One region of the Arthrobacter sp. B3I4 genome, then DNA from elsewhere that is predicted to be linked to it. Evidence: riboswitches for the same ligand, from Rfam matches in the RefSeq annotation. Region 1 holds a riboswitch; the other holds the start of a gene.
What was found. A riboswitch is a leader RNA that binds a small molecule or an ion and turns the genes downstream of it on or off. The one in region 1 is predicted to bind thiamine pyrophosphate.

Region 1 (7,010 bases):
GCCGCCGTTGCCGCCGTTGCCGCCGTCGGGCCCGCCCAGGGGCTTGAACTTCTCCCGGTGGACGGAGACACAACCGTGGCCGCCGGTACCGCCGGATACGTGCAGTACTACCCGGTCTACAAAGCTGGCCACGTGGATCTCCTCAGTGCGTTTCCTTGAGCCGCAGGGGCCCAAGATGATTGTAATGCGGTTAAAACACCGGTGGAGCGGACCAACTGGCCCGCCCCACCGATTTAGAACTAGTTGTTACTCTGCAGCTGCAGCAGCCACGATGTTCACAACGCGACGACCGCGGCGGGTGCCGAACTCGACAGCACCGGGGGTCAGGGCGAACAGGGTGTCGTCGCCGCCGCGGCCTACGCCGGCGCCCGGGTGGAAGTGGGTGCCACGCTGGCGGACGATGATCTCGCCTGCGGAAACGACCTGGCCGCCGAAGCGCTTGACGCCGAGGTACTGGGCGTTGGAGTCACGGCCGTTGCGAGTGGAGCTCGCGCCTTTTTTATGTGCCATTTGAAATGCCTGCCTTTAAATTCTGGGGAATCTGCTGAAAACCTGAACAGTAACGCTAGTTACTTGATACCGGTGATCTTGACCTTGGTCAGTTCCTGACGGTGACCCTGGCGCTTCTTGTAACCGGTCTTGTTCTTGAACTTCTGGATGACGATCTTGGGACCACGAAGGTTCTCCAGGATCTCAGCCGTAACCGTTACCTTGGCCAGGTCCGCAGCAGCAGACGTGACCTTGTCACCGTCCACCAGGAGCAGTGCGGGCAGCTCAAAGGTGCTGCCGGCTCCACCGGGGACGCGGTTCAGGGTAACGAAGTCTCCAACGGAAACCTTCTCTTGGCGGCCGCCTGCGCGGACAATCGCGTACACCACTGTGGAACTCACTTCTCTCGACGTTTATTACTAGATTTGCGTGCGGAACCTGGGGTCGAAGTAATCCGACCGGCTCACGCTGTGCCTCAACGCCGGCAGGTTCCCCGGGGGAACCCATGAGCTATCCCGTGGATAATCCTGCCCGTAGTACGGCTGGACTGGTCCTCAAGGTCATAACCCAAGTGTTGGCGTAAGCACCGAAGATCTAGACTACGCTAATTTTGCCTTCGGCCGCAAACGAGGCTGGCCCCGGCGGGTACTGCGTGACAGCCGCCACAGCCTTCCCCTGAAGGGGTCGGACTGGGTGCCGCAGCAACTTCCGGAACCGCGCCCACCACCTTACCGGCTGGCCCCGGCCCGCCTGCTTAGGCGCGCAGCGTCGGCGCGTCGAAGAACTCCAGTTCGTAACGCACGGAATGCCGGAAGGCGGCGGTCATGGCGTTGCGGTCCTGCTCGGAGGCCCGGACGGCAGCTGCGTCCATGTACCGAATTGCCTGCCGGGTCGAGGCGGCAAACGCCTCGTCGGCGTAGGTGCGCAGCCAGTTCGCGTAGGGGTGCCCTGCGGGCGCGCCGGCGGCGAGGAACTCCGCCTGCAGTGTCGCGCCGACTTCGGCGTAGAGCCAGAAGCACGGCAGCGCCGCGGCCACCAGGACGCCGTAACTGCCGGCGAGGGAGGCTGCATGCAGGTGGTCCACGTAGGCCTTGGTGACCCGCCCCGGCTCAGCGTCCACGGCGCGGCCAGCGAGCCAGGATCGGTGCAGTTCGGCTTCCACCTCGAGGCACTGCTGTGCGGAACGGGACCAGAAGAGCTGTTCGGCTTCCGACGGCGCCAGCGCGGCGGCCCGGGACAGCACCCGGGAGTAGCCGTTGAGGTACAGGGCGTCCTGGCCGAGGTAGTAGGCGAACTGCCGCTCCGGGAGGGTCCCGTCCGCGAGGCCGCGGATGAAGTCCAGCGCGTAGATGGCCTCCAGCCCGGCCGCCGCGTGCTCGTCGAGGGCAGCCGCAAATTCACCTTCCCGGGGTGGTTGCTGCACGGGTGTCTGCTGCAGGTGCGTCTGCTTGCCGGGCGTCTGCTGCAGGTGGTGGAAGTGGTGGACCGGTCCGTTGCCGGTGCCGACCCGGAGGCTCTGCGATTCCCGCAGTGCGCCGACCAGCCACGGCTTGACCTCCCGGAGCGCTGCTGCCCAGTCCCCCGTCCTGGCCTGGACGGTGGCCAGCGCCGAGGACAGGGAGCAGCCGGTGCCGTGGCTGTTGCGGGTAGCGATCCGTTCGCCGGGCACCTCGATAGTCTCCCGGCCCAGCAGTCCGGCGGTGTTGACCAGCGCGTCGGGGCAGCCACCGCCGTCGTCGCCGCGGTCGCCGGCGCCGTCGCCGTCCGCGAGGTGCCCGCCCTTGACCAGTACTGTCGTGCCGGCCAGCGCGGCGAGCCGTTTGCCCTGCTCCAGCGCCGCCGCCCAGTCCGCCGCGGGCGGTTCGTCCAGCAGCATGGCCAGTTCCGGCAGGTTGGGGGTGATCAGGTGCGCCAGCGGCAACAGCGCACGCAGGGCAGCCTCGGCGGATTCCTGCAGCAGCCGGTCCCCGCTGGTCGCCACCATCACGGGGTCCAGGACCACGACGGCGGGACGGACTTTCTCGAGCCAGAGGCGGACGGCGTCAATCACCGCGGCGTCACCGAGCATGCCGATCTTGACGGCGTCGATGGTGATGTCGTCGCTGATGGCGTCCAACTGTTCGGTCAGGAACGACGCCGGCGGTACGTGCACGGATCGTACGCCGTGGGTGTTTTGCGCGGTCAGCGCAGTGATCGCGGCCATTCCGTAGCCGCCGTGGGCGGCGATGCTCTTAAGGTCGGCCTGGATGCCGGCGCCGCCGGAAGGATCCGAGCCTGCAATCGCGAGCACCCGCGGGAGCGCCGGCGCACCGGGGGCTGCGGGTGCCCGGAAACTGGTGGGAGCGGCCGAGGGGGCGGGGTTGCCCGGCGCTCCGGGGCTGGTGGCGTGTCCGCCGGTCGCGGCCGGCGCGAAGGCGGACCGCAGGATCGACGTGAGCTGAGTTGATGCGGGCTGGGGCGGTGCAGGCTGAGCTGAAGCGGGCTGGGGTGGCGCAGGCTTGGTCGGTGCAGGTTGGGGCGATGCGGGCTGGGTCGACGAATTCAAGAGACATCCCTTCGCCGGTGCTAACCGGACAGGTTCAACGGGTCTGGATCTCAGCCGGGCTCGTTGCCCGGCACCCCGTGTCGGTTACCAGCCTAACCCTCCCCTGTCCTGCTTTCCCCTGTGGTCAGCCCCCTGCCTGACCTGCACGTTAACGGCCTCGCGGGTACCGTCCGGACTCGACGTGACGTTACGTCGAGTCCGACACGGTACCCGCGAGCCGGGCGGTGCTCCGGATTCCGGATCACCTACTTCGTGGAATGCCGGGTGCTAGAGCTCCGAGGCCGGTACGCCGACACCCAGGATGATCGGCTCGTTTGCAGCCGGCGTCGCAGCCGCTGTCGCCGGCTCCGGCGCCTTCGCTTCATGGACCGAACCGGTAGCGGCCGACGGCGTCGCGGCGCGCTGCTCCACCGACGTCTCGTTGGCGGCGCCCTGGGCGCGGCTGGCGCTGCGGTTACGGCGCACCCGCCGGGACGGGGTTGCCGCCGCCTGAGCCGAAGCCGACGCAACCTGGGCCTGCGCAACCGACTCATTAGCGACCGGCGCCTGCGCCGCGGGGGCTTGAGTACCCTGTGTTTGAGCGGCACGTGTGTCGGCGGCGGGAACCTGCGCGGCCGGCGCCTGGGCACGTGTCCTTCTGGTTTCCTGCCCTGCCGGAGCCTCGGCATCTCGATTCCGTGCGTTCGGCGGCTGGATGCGGGCCGTGCGGGCCCGGCCCCTGCCGCGGGTCGCCCGCGACGGTGCAGCTTCGGTCCCTGCAGACTCGGCCCGCGCAGCCTCAGCCGGGGCGGAACGTTCCGGCCGCTGCTGTTCGGCTACCGGGGCAAGCTCCGCAGGCCTGCCCACAGCAGTGCCAGCGCCGGTACCGGCGCCTGCATCGGCGTCGCCAAGGTTGGCGAACGCCTCAGTGAGCAGATCAAGGGTCAGTGCAGGCTGCGGGGCTTCCTCGGCGTGCTCGACGAACGGCAGGGCAACCTGCTCGCCGCCGAAGGTCAGCACTGCCGCCGGACGTCCGGCAGCCTCCTCGGTTGAGGCCAGTTCCACGGCCGCATCGAGCGCTGCCTGGCGGGTCTCGGCGTCGGGCGCTGCTGTTGCTTCGCCGTCGTGCAGGTGCGCAGCGTGCGCGGCGGCTGCGATGTTGGCCAGAGCGACGCGGGTCGCCTCCGCCTTCGCGTGGCGCTCGGCCTCGGTGGGCTCGGCGTGCACGGCGGCGGGAGCGGACGGCATCCCCTCGGTACCCTGGCCGCCCTTGCCGCGGCGGCGCTTGCGCTCAGTGCGCGCGGCGGGCTGCTGCTCGGTGCGCGGAACGTAGTGCTCGGCGGCGACGGCGTTGGCGCGGCGGTGTTCCACCGGCTCGTCGTGGGTGACGATGCCGCGGCCGGCGCAGGCTTCGCACTGTTCGCCGAAAACTTCCAGCAGCCCGGTGCCCATCCGCTTACGGGTCATCTGCACGAGGCCCAGCGAGGTCACCTCCGCGACCTGGTGCTTGGTCCGGTCCCGGCCGAGGCACTCCACCATGCGCCGCAGCACGAGATCCCGGTTGGACTCCAGCACCATGTCGATGAAGTCGATCACGATGATGCCGCCGATGTCGCGCAGCCGCAGCTGGCGGACGACTTCCTCGGCCGCTTCCAGGTTGTTCTTGGTGACGGTTTCCTCGAGGTTGCCGCCGCTGCCGGTGAACTTGCCGGTGTTGACGTCGACGACGGTCATGGCTTCGGTCCGGTCGATCACCAGTGAGCCGCCGGACGGCAGGAAGACCTTCCGGTCCAGCGCCTTGTGGATCTGCTCGTCAATCCGCCAGGCAGCGAAGATGTCGGTTTCCTTGGTCCACTTTTCCAGCCGGCCAACCAGGTCCGGCGCCACGTAGGTGACGTAGGCCTCGATGGTGTCCCAGGCTTCCTCGCCGGAGACGATGAGCTTGGAGAAGTCCTCGTTGAACACGTCCCGGACCACCTTGATGGTCAGGTCCGGTTCGCCGTAAAGCAGTTCGGGTGCCAGGAGCTTCGTGGACGTGGACTGGCTTTCGATGCCCTCCCACTGGGCGCGCAGCCGGTTGATATCGTGCGTCAGCTCTTCCTCCGACGCGCCTTCAGCCGCCGTGCGGACAATGACGCCGGCATCCTCGGGGAGGCGGTCCTTGAGGATCCGCTTGAGCCGGTTGCGTTCGACGTCGGGCAGTTTCCGGGAGATGCCGGTCATGGAGCCGCCGGGCACGTAGACGAGGTAGCGGCCCGGGAGGGAGATCTGGCTGGTCAGCCTGGCGCCCTTGTGTCCGACCGGGTCTTTGGTGACCTGGACGAGCACCGAGTCGCCGGACTTGAGCGCGTTCTCGATCCGGCGCTGCTTGCCCTCGACGTTGACGGCGTCCCAGTTAACTTCGCCGGCGTACAGCACGGCGTTGCGGCCGCGTCCGATGTCGACGAAGGCAGCTTCCATCGACGGCAGCACGTTCTGGACCTTGCCCAGGTAGACGTTCCCGATCAGGGAGTCCTGCTGGGTCTTGGAAACAAAGTGTTCGGCCAGGACGCCGTCTTCGAGGACGCCGATCTGGATTCTGTCGTCGCGCTGGCGGACGATCATCTGGCGGTCCACGGACTCGCGCCGGGCGAGGAACTCGGCCTCGGTGATGACGGTGCGGCGGCGGCCGGTATCCCGGGATTCGCGGCGGCGCTGCTTCTTCGCTTCCAGCCGCGTGGAGCCCTTGACAGAGGTGACGCGGTTGTTGACGGGTGCATCGCTGACGGCACGCGGCGCGCGGACCCGGGTCACTGTGTTGGGCGGGTCGTCGTCCCCGCCGCCGGTCAGCTCCAGGTCCTGGTCACCGCGGCGACGGCGACGACGACGGCGGGAGGTGACGCCCTCTTCCAGCGCACCCTCGGACTCCTCATCGGCCTCCTCGGCGCCGTCCACGGCAGCGTCGGAGTCAGCGTCGGTTTCGCCGGCGGTGCGGCTGCGTCCGCGGCGTCCGCGGCTGCGGCGCCGACGGCGGTTGCCGGCGTCGTCACCCTCGGCCTCTTCGTCTTCTTCCTCGGCGTCCTCCGCCGCGGCCGGGGCCGCGACGGGGGCCGGGCGGACCACGGCGCTCAGGTCCGGGGCCTGGAAAATCATCGAGGTGACGGCCCCGGGTGCGAGGAACATGGAGGACGCTTCAGGTGATTCGGCAACGGAGTCCGCGGCGGGCGCCTCAGCCGGGGCCTCAGCCGGGGTGTTGCCAGCGGCGTCTTCGACAGCGGTGGTGTCCGCGGCGGCGGGGGCGGCCTGCGGAGTTTCGGCGTCGGCTGTTTCGGCGTCGGTTTCGGTTTGCGCTGTTTCATCGGGCGCGGTTTTAACTTGCGCCGCTTCGATCAAGGCAGGAGCTTCGTCGGTTGCTGCGGGGGCCGGCGCGGCCTTGGCACGGGAGGCCCTGCGGCGGACCGGCTTCTCCGGTGCTTGCCCAGCTGCCGTCATGGCCGTCGCGGCGTCGGCGGTTGTGTGATCGGCCGCCGCGTGGGCGGCCGTCGCGTCTTCAGCCGGCGCCAGGGCAGTGGCCAGGGCATCTCCGGCCGGGTTGACCACGGTCTGGTCGTCTACCTCGACCTTCTTCCGTGACCGGCTCCGGCGGGCTGGGGTCTTGGCTTCCGAGGGGGCCTTGACTTCCGCGGCGGCGTCAGCTGCGGCGATGTCAGCACCGGCTGCCTCGGCGACGGCGCCGGCCGCAACGGCTGCGAGATCCGCTCCCTCCACGGCGGGGGCGGCTTTCCGCCGAGTCCTGGTGGCGCGCTTGGGCGCCGGTGCGGCTGAGATTTCCGGTGCGGCTGAGGTTTCCGCTGCGCTTTCCGGTGCGGCTGCAGATTCGTCGAGCGGTGCTTCGCTCACGGGTGCTTCGTCGTTGCCGGTTACTAGCTGTTCATGATCCATAGGTGGCCACACTCCTGCCCCTGATGTACCGCCACATCCGGCACCCGTGGGGGCAAATATTTGTCAACACCCGCGG
Region 2 (7,010 bases), 520 kb from region 1:
ATCAGGCCCCAGCGCGGCATGTCGTCCCAGTCCACGAAGGTCACGGCGGTGCCCTTGTTGCCTGCACGGCCGGTGCGGCCGACGCGGTGCAGGTAGATCTTCTCGTCCTCGACGCACTGGTAGTTGATCACGTGCGTGACGTCGTCGACGTCGATGCCGCGGGCGGCGACGTCGGTGGCGACCAGCACATCCACTTTGTTGTTGCGGAAGGCGCGCAGGGCCTGCTCACGGGCGCCCTGGCCGAGATCACCGTGGATCGCGGCCGCCGCGAAGCCGCGGTCGACGAGCTCCTCGGCGACCTTGGCGGCGGTGCGCTTGGTCTTGGTGAAGATGATGGTGCGGCCGCGGCCGCGGGCCTGGAGGATACGGGCAACAACCTCGACCTTGTCCATGCTGTGCGCACGGTAGATCAGCTGGCGGATGTCGCGCTTGGTCAGGCCCTCATCCTCGGGGTCGGCTGCACGGATGTGGGTGGGCTGGGTCATGTAGCGGCGGGCCATCGCGACGACGGGGCCGGGCATGGTCGCGGAGAACAGCAGGGTCTGGCGGACCGCGGGGGTGCCGGCGATGAGGGTCTCCACGTCCGGCAGGAAGCCGAGGTCGAGCATCTCGTCGGCCTCGTCGAGGATGACCATTTTGACGTTCTTCAGGACAAGGTGCTTCTGCTTGTACAGGTCGATCAGGCGGCCGGGCGTGCCGACCACAACTTCGACGCCCTGCTGGAGCGCCTCGACCTGCGGCTCGTAGGCGCGGCCGCCGTAGATGGTGGTAATGCGGGCGTTGCGCTTGCGGGCAGCGTTCTGCAGGTCATTGGCGACCTGGACCGCCAGCTCACGGGTCGGCACGATCACGAGGGCCTGCGGCGCACCAGGCGCCGGCAGCTTGTCAAAGCCGGCGTCGTCACGTCCGATGACGCGCTGCAGGGCGGGAATGCCGAAGCCAAGGGTTTTGCCGGTGCCGGTCTTAGCCTGGCCGATGATGTCTTGGCCGGCGAGTGCGACGGGCAGCGTCATGGCCTGGATCGGGAAGGGGTGGGTGATGCCGGCGTCGGCGAGGGATTCAACAATGTCGGCGCGGACGTTGTAGTCGGCGAAGGTCTTTTCCGCGATTTCGTGCGGGGCTTCGGTCGAGATGATGGTCTCTTCCGGCTCGAGCGTTTCCGTGCCGGATTCGTCGGTCAGAAGCTGGTGCGTGTGCAATTCACTCACAGGGGAGTTTCCTTATTCATTTGGGTTGCGCTGCTTGCTCAACGGGGGCCGGCCGGGGGCCGTTCCGGAGCAGGCTCAGGGGCGCAAGCAGGTCCAGCGGAAGCCGATCGCGGGCTATCTGGTTGCTGGCACTGGGACCAGCGGGTGTGTCTCAAGATCGCGTAGGGGCGGGCTTGTTGAATTCGAAATACTTGGAAATCAACGACCGGGCATCCATTACTACCCTTCCAGTCTAGCTGTTCGGCGTTCGGATCCTCGACCGGACGCGGCGGGCGGCGCGGCACCACCGCCGCCGGGCAGGGCGCCCGGCGACAAAAATCAGCCGACCAGTTCGAGCCGCACCTCCCGCGCCGCGATGTCTGAGGACACCACCCGGACCCGGACCTGGGTGCCGGACTGCAGCTCGCCGGGGCAGCGGGCGGTGACGGCGGGCTCAGCAATCTGCACGATCCCGGAAGGACCATTGCCGTTCCCCTTGCCGTTGCCGTTGCTGCTTCCCGTGCCGTTGGCCATGCCGTTTTTGGCGGGTTTGGAGCCGGAGATGACGACGGCGTCGAACTCCTGCCCGATGTGGTTGCTCAGCAGCGCGGCCTCCACCGTGTCCAGGGACAGCCGCTCCAGCTTGGCGGCCAGTTGGTCCGAGGCCGCCATGATGGCCGGCAGCGACGGCAGCGCCTCCCGGGCCCACGCGGGAACCTCGGAGCCGTTGGAAAGGGCCTCGCAGATCACCAGGACGAAACGGTCGATCAGGCGCCGCAGCGGGGCCGTCGAGTGGGCGTACGCCGCGCCGATGGCCGACTGGAGGGCATCCTCGGGGACGTCGCCGTCGAAGGGCGTGTAGCCGGCGCCGCGGAACAGCATGCCGGCCGAGTGCACGATCGCCAGCTGGCGCGGGTCCGTCGGGTCCAGGGTGCGAAGGTACTCCCCGTAACTGATCTGCCCGTCCCACGGCTTGCCCAGGGCGCCGGTCTGGCGCCGGAAGTGCCGCAGCGAGCTCTCGTCCGGGGCTGGCATGGTGCGCAGGATGCCGACCTTGCCTTCAAGCATGAGGCCTGCGGCGGCCATGCCGGTCATCAGCGAGATCTGCGCGTTCCAGTCCTCCACTGGAAGCGGCGGGGCGGCGACGATCCGGTAGCCGCCGTCGGGGAGCTGCTCGATTTCCTGGTCCGGCATGTTCAGGCTCGCTCCGCCGCGCAGCCGCTCCAGTTCCACCCGCTTGCTGCCGACCTCCCGGAGCAGCTGAAGCAACGGGTCCGCGGTGCCGCCGTCGAGCTCGGCCTGAACCCCGGCGTAGCTCAGCTTGGCCCGGCTGCGGACCTGCGCTCGCCGCACCAGCACGGTGGTGACCTCGGCGGCGCCGTCCAACTCAAACTCCCAGACGAACGCCGCGCAAAGCTGGCCTGCCAAGAGGCTGCCCGCCGCTTCACTGATCACCTCAGGGTGCAGCGGAATCCTGCCCTCCGGGGTGTAGAACGTCTGCCCGCGTCGGCGGGTCTCGGCGTCGAGGGCACTGCCGGGGGCCACGAAGGAGGGGACATCGGCGATGGCGTAGAAAACCTTATAGCCCTCGCCTGCGCGATCGATGAACAACGCCTGGTCCAGGTCCGTCGAGGACGCCGGGTCGATGGTCACAAAGTCCACATGCGTGAGGTCCAGTTCCGGCAGTTCGTGGCTGGCTACGGCAGCCTCGGCATCCCGGAGCACATCTTCCGGGAACGGTCCCGGCAGCTCCAGGGTGGTGCGCAATGCATTGAGCGCCTGGGCAAGCTGGTTCTGTTGCTGGCGGACGCTTGGCGTCAGGCGATGATGAGACACGAAAATCAGGTTAGCCCGATTTCCGCCAATAGTCTTGAAACATCGGCCCGGGCGGCGGCGAGGGCCGGCGGGCCCGGTCACGGCCGCGCCGGGGGAGCGGGGCCGGCCGGAAGTGCTGCTGCTAGTTCCCGGGGTTTCCGACGGCGTTGGCAGCGCCGGACGCGGTGGCCGCAGCGGCAGTTGCGTCTGCCCCGGCGTCGAGTGCGGCGAGCAGCGCCCGCGCCGCGCCTTCCGGGTCAGCGGCCTCGGTGATGGCCCGGACCACCACGACGCGCCGGGCGCCCGCCTCGACCACCTGTTCCACGTTGGTGAGGTCAATGCCGCCGATCGCGAACCACGGCACCACCCCGGGAACCCGTCCGGCGTCGCCGCCCTCGGCCCGTGCGATCGCCTCCGCGGCGTAGCGCACCAGCTCCAGCCCGACGGCGGCCCGGCCCGGCTTCGTCGGGGTGGCCCACACCGGCCCCACGCAGAAGTAGTCGAGCCCGCGCCGGCCCGGTGCCGCGGCGATGGCGGCGTCAACCTGGTCCGGGCTGTGCGTGGACATGCCGATTACAGTGCCCTTGCCCAGGAAATCCCGGGCGGCGGCGAAGGGGATGTCCCGTTGTCCGACGTGGAACACCGGTGCGTGGGAGAGCGAAGCGATATCTGCACGGTCGTTGACCGCCCAGAGCCGGCCGTGCCGGGCCGCCGCCGCATGCAGCACCTTCAGCAGTTCAAGCTCCTCGGCGGCCTCCAGGGACTTGTCCCGCAACTGGATGATGTCAACGCCGCCGGCAAAAGCAGCATCGACGAAGTCTTCAAAGTCGCCGCGCTCCTTCCGGCCATCGGTGCACAGGTACAGGCGGGCGGTGGTGTGGAGGTCCTGGCTCATGGTCTAAGGGTAGTTCCTCTACACTGGGCGGATACTGCGGGAGCCCGCGCAGCCTTTCCACGGCGCCGGGCTGAGAGGGCATCAGAGCCGACCGCTTGACCTGATCCGGTTAGTACCGGCGTAGGGAAGGAAGCCATGGTCCCACCATCCGCCACACCCACCGGACACTGCGACGTCGTCGTCATTGGCGGCGGAGTGGTCGGCTGCGGCATTGCCTGGGAGGCCCTCCGGTCCGGCCGCTCCGTCGCACTGGTTGACGACGCGCCTGGCGCCGGGGCCAGCTGGGCCGCCGCCGGCATGCTCGCGCCGGTCAGCGAACTCCATTACCAGGAGGAGGAGCTGCTGGCCCTGATGCTGGAAGCCGCCCGGCTCTGGCCCGGCTTCGCCGCGGCCCTGGCAGCCGGCGCCGACGGCCACCCGGACGGCGGCGCCGGCGCGGGGGACACCGGGTATCTCACGACGCCGACCCTCGCCGTCGGGGCGGACGCCGCCGACCGCCGGGCGCTCGAGGACCTGCGAATCGTGCAACAGGCTTCCGGTCTTGGCGTTGAACCGCTGACGGTCCGTCAGGCGCGCGGGCGCGAACCGCTGCTGAGCCCCGGAATCTCCTGCGCCTTCGACATCCCGGCCGACCACCAAGTGGACCCGCGCACGCTGCTGACCCGGATCGGCGAGCTGCTGGCGGCGAGCAGCCGGTATACCGGCGTGCGGCGGCGGGCAGCCGGACTGCTCTGGGAAGACGGACACGTGGCCGGCATAGAGCTGGAGGGCGGCGGGGAAATCCGGGCCGGTGAAACGATCGTGGCCAACGGACTCGGAGCGGCAGACCTGCAGGGTCTTCCCGAGGGACTGCGGCTGCCGCTGCGGCCTGTCTACGGGGACATCCTGCGTCTTCGGGTGCCGCAACGGCTTAGGCCCCTGCTGCGCTCCACCGTCCGCGGCTTGGTCCGCGGCGTCCCGGTCTACATCGTCCCGCGCGGGGACGGCACCGTCGTGATCGGCGCCACCCAGCGGGAGGACGCGCCGGCGGACCCGACGGCAGTGTCCGCGGGAGGCGTCTATCAGCTGCTGCGCGATGCACAGCAGCTGGTCCCGGCCGTCGCGGAACTGGAACTGCTTGAAGCCACGGCGCGGGCGCGGCCAGGCACTCCGGACAACGCCCCGCTGCTGGGCAGGATGGCCCAATCCCCGGGCGGGCCCGAGTGCGGGGGGCTAATCATTGCCACCGGCTTCTTCCGCCACGGGGTGCTCCTCACCCCGGCGGCCGCCGTCATCTGCCGCCAACTGCTCGACGGGACGCCGGATCCGCGCTGGGCCGCCTTCCGCCCGGACCGCTTCTCCGGTCAGGCAATCCCCGCTCAGGCCATCTCCGCTCAGGCCTTCTCCGCACGCGGTTTCTCCAGTGCCGGCGCAGCAGGGGCAAATATCTCCACGACAGACAGGGAACCAGCATGAACATCAGGCTCAACGGAGCACAGCACGCCGTCGCCCAGGGTGCCACCGTCGGCGCCCTCGTCAGCGGGGTCACCGGCAGGCCGCTGTCCTCCGACGGGCAGGCTACCGACGGCCGGAAACTCGGCGTCGCCGTCGCCCGCAATGCCGAGGTTGTGCCGCGCAGCCAGTGGCACGTGACCGCGCTCGCCGAGGGCGACGACGTCGAACTCGTCACCGCAGTACAGGGAGGATGAACGCCATGGAGGAAACAACGCTGGCTGCAGCAGAGCCGAACGCTGCAGAGCCGAACGCTGCAGGGCCGAGCACAGGACAGCAGCTGCGTCGGGACCCGCTGACGGTCGACGGTGTGGAACTGGGTTCCCGCCTGATTATGGGCACCGGCGGCGCGCCAAGCCTGGACGGCCTCGGCGCCGCGCTGGCGGCGTCCGGAACCGAACTCACCACCGTGGCCATGCGCCGCTACTCGCCGGCCGAGAGCGGTTCATTGTTCCAGCTGCTCGCAGAGCGCAGTATCCGGGTGCTGCCCAACACCGCCGGCTGCTTCACCGCCCGGGACGCCGTCCTGACCGCCGAGCTGGCCCGCGAAGCGCTGGAGACGGACTGGGTGAAGCTTGAGGTGATCGCGGACGAGCACACCCTGCTGCCGGATGCCGTGGAGCTCGTGGAGGCAACCGAACAGCTCGTGGGGCGCGGCTTCAAGGTCTTCGCCTATACGAACGACGACCCGGTGCTGGCCCTGCGGCTGGAGCACCTCGGCGCCACCGCGGTGATGCCGCTGGGCGCGCCGATCGGGACCGGCCTGGGCATCCTAAACCCGCACAACATCGAACTGATCGTCTCCCGGGCATCAGTTCCGGTGGTGCTCGACGCCGGCATCGGCACGGCGTCCGACGCCGCCCTTGCGATGGAGCTGGGCTGCGACGCCGTGCTGCTCGCCACCGCGGTGACCCGGGCCCAGGATCCGACCCTGATGGGCGAGGCCTTCAAACATGCCGTAGCCGCGGGGCGGCTCGCGCGGCTCGCCGGCCGGATCCCGCGCAGGGAGCACGCCCTCGCCTCGTCCGCGATGGAGGGCCGGGCCGAGTTCCTCTAAACGGTTCGAGGGCCGCCGCCTGGGAGCCGGCCCTCGACAATCCGGGGGCGGGACTCCTACCGTGGAACCATGAGCGAGATCCCCGCGGGAGGCGGACCGGACCCCGACGCCGCCGACATCAAAGGTAAAGGCCAAGGCAAAGGCCTTGACGCCGATGCGTTCTCGCCGGTCATCGATCCTGATCTGGTCCCGGCGGAGACGCCAGCGGATGACGAAGCGAAACGCGCCGCAGAGCCGAGTTCCCCTGACCTGGAGGACCGCCCCGGGGACTGACCAACGCCGGGCATTTATGCACTGTTGAAGAATTAGTCCAGTGTCTATTCTGTTGCCTACGACCGCGGTGACACGCGGCCGGCAGACCGCCGGCACGTCCCGGGAACCCTTCCCGCCCCGGAGGTCCGTCCCGTCGAGGAGGCGTCGATGTCCAGTCCCGATGTTGCAACGCGGGGGCCGGCCAGGCCAGGTCCCTATGTGATTTCCGGAATCCTCTTGCTGGTCGCCATCGTGGTTCCGTTGTTTGTGCCCGCGTATTCGTTCGATGAACCGCGGCTGGCCGGTATCCCGT

Region 2: linked by a shared signal. The riboswitch ahead of thiO (glycine oxidase ThiO) and the one ahead of QFZ61_RS10895 (bifunctional hydroxymethylpyrimidine kinase/phosphomethylpyrimidine kinase) in region 1 are both predicted to bind thiamine pyrophosphate.

Annotation. Positions count from the first base shown of each region.
Region 1 covers NZ_JAUSYK010000001.1:2,276,671-2,283,680, reverse strand. Annotated here, with positions in the region: gene obgE (GTPase ObgE) at 1-132, opposite strand, end outside; gene rpmA (50S ribosomal protein L27) at 247-510, opposite strand; gene rplU (50S ribosomal protein L21) at 570-878, opposite strand; gene QFZ61_RS10895 (bifunctional hydroxymethylpyrimidine kinase/phosphomethylpyrimidine kinase) at 1,244-3,034, opposite strand; TPP riboswitch at 3,024-3,122, opposite strand; gene QFZ61_RS10890 (Rne/Rng family ribonuclease) at 3,302-6,934, opposite strand.
Region 2 covers NZ_JAUSYK010000001.1:1,761,347-1,768,356, forward strand. Annotated here, with positions in the region: gene QFZ61_RS08320 (DEAD/DEAH box helicase) at 1-1,208, opposite strand, end outside; gene QFZ61_RS08325 (RNB domain-containing ribonuclease) at 1,527-3,023, opposite strand; gene thiE (thiamine phosphate synthase) at 3,145-3,897, opposite strand; TPP riboswitch at 3,924-4,041, shown strand; gene thiO (glycine oxidase ThiO) at 4,033-5,352, shown strand; gene thiS (sulfur carrier protein ThiS) at 5,349-5,585, shown strand; gene QFZ61_RS08345 (thiazole synthase) at 5,591-6,445, shown strand; gene QFZ61_RS08350 (hypothetical protein) at 6,515-6,718, shown strand; gene QFZ61_RS08355 (DUF3311 domain-containing protein) at 6,866-7,010, shown strand, end outside.